One region of the Clostridium saccharobutylicum DSM 13864 genome, then DNA from elsewhere that is predicted to be linked to it. Evidence: riboswitches for the same ligand, from Rfam matches in the RefSeq annotation. Region 1 holds a riboswitch; the other holds the start of a gene.
What was found. Region 1 has a riboswitch for lysine ahead of lysA (diaminopimelate decarboxylase). Riboswitches for the same ligand answer to the same signal wherever they lie in the genome.

Region 1 (3,225 bases):
ACTAATAATGCAATTATTGCAATAGCAGCAATATCTATTATCCATTCTTTTATTATTGACTTTTTATGTGAATTTTTATCATTTACTATCTCTTTTTCATTGATTTCTTTTGACACACTTTATGCCCCCTATGCTAATCTATTTTATATTTTTATACTATCTAAGTATACCATAATTTTAAATTATAATATTTACAAGTTGTTAATTTTTAAAAAAAGATTACGTTTATTTACGAGCATGAGAATATATGTATTTAATAAATAAAAAGATATGCACTAATTTTTATAAAAAATTAGTGCATATCTCCTTTATATATTATAATCTTGGGAAAGAATATTAATAAAAAGCTTTTTAATTGAAAATGTAATTCAGTTCGTTTATAAAACACATATCAAACTTTTAGTTAATAGGTTTAATGAACTTCATTTCTTATTACATCTTCATATGATTCCCTTCTACAGATAAGTCTTGAATCTCCATCCTTAACCATAATTACTGCTGGCTTTGGTATCTTATTATAATTACTAGACATAGAATATCCATAAGCACCTGTAGTCATTATAGCTAAAATGTCTCCACTCTTAATTACTGGAAGGTTAACATTTTCTAATAATATATCTCCTGACTCACAACACTTTCCTGCTATAGTTACTTTTTCTTCACAATCTGATTGAACATTATTTGCTAAAATACATTCATATTGTGCATTATAAAGAGCAGGTCTTATATTATCAGTCATTCCACCATCTACTGAAACATATTTTCTAACTCCTGGAATCTCCTTAACTGCTCCTATAGAGTATAAAGTCGTTCCTGCATTAGCTACTATGCTTCTACCTGGTTCTATAGTAAGAATTGGCCTCTTCTGACCAGTTCTTGAACAAACCTCGTCAACTTTGTTAATTATTGTTTCACAATATTCAGCAGTTGTCCTTGGTTTATCCTCTCTACTATAGTATATACCAAAACCTCCCCCAAAATCTACTTCTTTTATAAAATAACCAAAATTTTCTTCAGTTTTTTTCACAAGATCTAACATTACCTCTACTGCATCTTCATATGGCTCTAATTCAAAAATTTGTGAACCTATGTGGCAATGTATCCCTGCAAGGTTTATATTTTCTAAACTTATAGCTTTTTTAATAGCATCTTCTATGACAGTTTCAACTGGTGCAAACCCAAACTTTGAATCAATTTGACCTGTTTTTATATAGTCATGAGTATGTGCTTCAATTCCTGGAGTTATTCTTAAATAAATGTTTTGTACTTTATTATATTCTTTTGCTATATCATTTAATATATCCATTTCATGATAATTATCTACCACAAAGTTTCCAACACCTAATTTAATCCCAAGTTCTATTTCATTTAATGTTTTATTATTACCATGAAACATTACTCTTTCAAGTGGAAATCCTGCCTTGTATGCTGTGTATAACTCTCCGCCTGATACAACATCTAAACACATGTTTTCTTCTTTTAATAATTTACACATTTGAATAGTTAAAAATGCTTTTCCAGCAAAAGCCACTCTATTACCATTCTCTTCACATTTGAAATATTTTCTATAGTCCTTGCAATATTCTCGTATTAATGATTCATCAAATACATACAAAGGACTTCCATATTCTTTTACTAAATCCTCAGCCTTAATTCCTCCAATTGATAATTGGTTATCTTCAACCTTCATCGTTCCAAATAATTTCATTTTTGTTACCCCCAAATTTTAATCATAATTTATCATAATAAAAAACAAACGCCACAGAATGTGTTTCTGTGACGAGTGGTAGAGAATATGCTAAATTATTGTGCACAATATTTTAAACAATTGTTATTGCCAGTTATCAACTATCTCTAAAGGATATAAATAATACTATATTTAAGTTAACTTAAATAAATTACTAACAAGCCCTTCCTTTATTGACTATTGTAAATGTCATTTTAATTGAAAAAAGATGTACCTTGTAGCTCAACACTTTTCGTGACAGTTATCCATATATTATATGAATACCCAGAAATAAATCACTGCAAATAACTTATTCCTTCGGCCATAATCCCTTTTAACATAAATCATCGTCTGCCAACTCCTTATGATTACTCTTTATTACAGCACCTCTACCCCAGGTCATGTTACATTACTATATTATTCAATTATAAAAAATATGATACCATACTTTTTATTTAAATCAATACCTTTTTATATTATTTATCAAATTATCTTCTAAATCTTGCCACATTACTTAATTCAATTATTTCTAATTTAGTATCTTCTATATTTGAAGATTTTATTCATTTCTATAATTATCCATGAGATTACCCATAATACTTGCAGATGTTGGTGGTGTAAATGTTATTGCATTAGCTCCAGCCTGTATAGTTTCTCTAATGCTTGATTCAGTTGGACCACCTGTTGCTATTATAGGAAATTCCGGAAATCTCTTTCTTATGTTTCTAACAATTTGAGCTGTTTTCTTTCCTCCCGAAACATTTAATATAGTAGCTCCTGCTTCTATTCTCTTTGATATATCTTCATCTTCTGAAATAACAGTTACGATAACTGGTATATCTATAGTTGCTCTTATTTTATGAACTATTTCATTGGCTGTCGGTGCATTAACAACTACTCCCATAGCTCCTTTAAATTCTGCATCTAGTGCTAAATTTATAACTCTTTTACCTTGAGTTATTCCTCCTCCAACTCCACAAAACACCGGAACATCTGCTGCCATTACAAGTGCTTGTGTTATCAACGGCTGGGGTGTAAATGGATATACTGCAATAATTGCATCAGCATTACTATTTCTGATAAGTGCAACATCGGTAGTGAATAATAATGACTTTATTCTTTTACCGAAAATTTTAATTCCACCACAATCTCTTATAATTGATGGAACCTCAATTACATGATTTCTTAATGCACCTTTTATTTCTGGTACAAATTTTGATTCCTTAGCCACCATAATTTTTAATCCCTCCCTTTAGATTAATACTTGCTACCATTTGCATAGGTAGTATGCATCCAAGAAGTGTACTATATAGATATATTATACTACTTTATACTATTTGTTAAAGTTAATTTTTTATAGACTTATCAACATTATCCACAGGTTTTATCCACAATTCTGTGCATATTGTTGGTAATAGTTTTTTATGATTTTTTTTAATAAATATTTATTTCACCATTTTTTTCCATATAATCTAAAACTATTTGTTTTTCCATATCCA
Region 2 (3,225 bases), 240 kb from region 1:
GCGTAGGAAATTTGAGAGGAGCTGTCCTTAGTACGAGAGGACCGGGATGGACTGACCTATGGTGTACCAGTTGTTTCGCCAGAAGCATAGCTGGGTAGCTAAGTCGGGAAGGGATAAACGCTGAAAGCATCTAAGTGTGAAGCCCACCTCAAGATGAGATTTCCCATAGCATAAGCTAGTAAGACCCCTTGAAGACTACAAGGTTGATAGGTCAGAGGTGTAAGTGCGGCAACGTATTTAGCTGACTGATACTAATAGGTCGAGGGCTTGACCAATATAATCAAGTTGTAATACATTAAGAACTATGTGCAATTTTGAAAGAACAAAACTTTCAAAATCTCGTGGTGATGGCATAGAGGTAACACTCCTTCCCATTCCGAACAGGACAGTTAAGGTCTATAGCGCCGATGGTACTGCATGGGAGACTGTGTGGAAGAGTAGGACGTCGCGAGGTAAGCATAAACGATAGTTGTAATAACTATCGTTTTTTATTTTATATATAAATATGTATTGCATTGTTTTTTAATATATTTAATGATTATTAAAATGTAAGAACGTATGTTATTATTAAATGAAATTAAAATTAATTGAGTTTTTTAAATTGTTTTTATAAGGTTCTAATTAATTTTAAAATATTTATTTAAAAATGGGGGGAGCTTATGTATTCTTATGAAATGATGTTGATGATTATATGTCCATTAGTATTTTGTGCAGGATTTGTTGATGCTGCGGCTGGAGGAGGTGGATTAATATCATTACCAGCATATATTTTTGCAGGTATTCCTATACATATTGCTTATGGAACTAATAAGTTTGCTAATTGTATTGGAACATCTATTGCATCTGTTAAGTTTTTTAAAAGTGGAAATATTAAAATAAAACCTGGAATTTTATCTGCAGTTGGGGCACTTATTGGTTCATGGTTTGGAACAAAACTTGTATTGTTCTTAGATGAGAAGTATTTAAGATATTGTTTAATGATAATTTTACCTATAGTAGCTATATTTTTGCTTTTTAATAGAAGGTTTGGATCAGAAGACTATATGAAAGAATTAAAAAATAAAAAGCTTTATTTTATAGCATTTTTTATAGGATTAATCATAGGTGCATATGATGGATTCTTTGGACCAGGAACAGGAACATTTTTAGTATTAGCATTTACATCTTTGTTAGGCTTTAATTTGATTACTGCATCAGGTAATGCTAAATTAGTAAATTTGGCATCTAATCTTTCATCGCTTGTACTATATATATTAAATGGAAAAGTCCTATATTCGGTGGGATTACCAGCAGCGATTTGTGCAGTGTTAGGAAATTATTTAGGTGCATATTTTGCTATTAAAAATGGAGCGAAAGTTATTAAACCGGTTATTTTACTTGTTGTGATTATGTTATTTGGAAAAGTAATCTATAGTTTTTTATAGATATTATGTATGATTTATAGAAGTCAAGAATCAATTATATAATTTACATAATAATAAATATAAAGTATTTACAGTATTTAAAAAAGTATATGTTGTGAATATCAATGCTAATACATATTCATTAATATCTAGACAAAAACATTCACAATTTTTAGCAATAGTGTTTACAAGCAATAGATATAGTAGTATAATTTAAAGTAATTTAATACGGAAACCTGAGGTAGAGGTGCCAGTAATAAATAGTACTTATAATGAGTCGGCAGACAATGACTTATAAGGAAAGGTATTATGGCCGAAGATTTAAATTATGCAAAAATTTATTTCTGGGGATGCATAAAATATATGTATAACTGTCACGAAAGTGGAGAGCTACAAGGAATTGATAAAATTAAAATTAAACTAACTTATTAGATTTATTTTTGATTTCTCTAAAGCTTTATACGATTAACTCTACCCGTCAGAATATTGACGGGTTTTCTTATTTAATTAATTAAATTCGAAGGAGTGTATTAATTAATGAAAGTACAAGGTGTAATAATACCATTACTTACACCATTTAAAGATGGAAAGATAGACTTTAAGTCATATGAAAGAATGGTAAATCACTATATAGATGAAGGTGTTAGTGGAATTATACCACTTGGAACTACTGGAGAATCACCTACTATTTTGTGTGATGAATATGAAGAAGTTTTAAGTAAAACAATGGAATATAATAATAATAGGGTACAAGTATATACAGGATTAGGTGGTAATCATACTAGCGAAGTAGTTAAGAAATTAAAAATTGCAGAGAGGAATAGAGTAAATGGAATATTATCTGTAGCACCATATTATTCAAGACCTAATCAAAGAGGACTTTATGAACATTTTAAAAATATATCTCAATCTACTGATTTAGATATTATAATTTATAATATTCCATATAGAACTGGAACTAATGTAGAAAATGAAACTATATTTAGATTAGCTGAACTTAAAAATATAATTGGAATAAAAGATTGTTCAGGTAATATCAAACAGACAGCGGATCTATTAATCAATAGACCAAAGGATTTTTCAATATTAACAGGAGAAGATGCATATTTTTATACTACACTTACACTTGGTGGAGATGGTGGAATAATGGCTTCGGCTAGCCTTAGAACTAGAGAGTTCATTGAGGTGTACAATTTGGTAAAGGAAAATAATCATCAAGCTGCACTTGAAAAATGGAGAGATTTATATAATATGATACCATTATTGTTTGCAGAACCAAATCCAACACCATTAAAATATTGTTTAAAGAAATTAAATTTAATTGATTCTGATGAAGTTAGATTACCAATGGTTAATATAACAAGTGAATTAGAAAGTAGGCTGGACAATATACTAATATAAAGCAATAAAAAAAGTAAGCAAGTTTAATTAATTAGGTCATTATAAATTGTATTAGCATAAATTATAAATAAATATAATAAAATAATATTATTGTATATAAGTATAAATTTGATTGATACGTGGAAAAATAAAAAAACTATCAGTACAAATTGAAATTATAAATGATATATATTCGATGGGGTTAGCCAATAGCGGTTTTAGCAATAAGCATGGCAATAAATTAAAAATAGGGGAAGTAGAGAAAGTATAGAGTGTTATTAATTCTATATTTTCTCTTTTTTTATTGATGATTTCTTATTAAAACTATATGTACTTGTATAAAAATATATGTTAAAATAACAAGGTTGTGTATAAATACTATATTTTCAATTTATTGTGATTAAATGTTACATTTTTGCAATTAAATATAAGTGTTGTAAAA

Region 2: it holds a riboswitch for lysine, as region 1 does, so the genes downstream of both, dapA (4-hydroxy-tetrahydrodipicolinate synthase) here and lysA (diaminopimelate decarboxylase) in region 1, are expected to answer to the same signal.

What each region holds. Positions count from the first base shown of each region.
Region 1 covers NC_022571.1:4,789,984-4,793,208, forward strand. Annotated here, with positions in the region: gene lepB (signal peptidase I) at 1-116, opposite strand, end outside; gene lysA (diaminopimelate decarboxylase) at 413-1,708, opposite strand; lysine riboswitch at 1,958-2,126, opposite strand; gene CLSA_RS20560 (beta/alpha barrel domain-containing protein) at 2,286-2,960, opposite strand.
Region 2 covers NC_022571.1:5,031,513-5,034,737, reverse strand. Annotated here, with positions in the region: rRNA gene CLSA_RS21530 (23S ribosomal RNA) at 1-275, shown strand, start outside; rRNA gene rrf (5S ribosomal RNA) at 338-454, shown strand; gene CLSA_RS21520 (sulfite exporter TauE/SafE family protein) at 660-1,424, shown strand; lysine riboswitch at 1,638-1,804, shown strand; gene dapA (4-hydroxy-tetrahydrodipicolinate synthase) at 1,941-2,804, shown strand.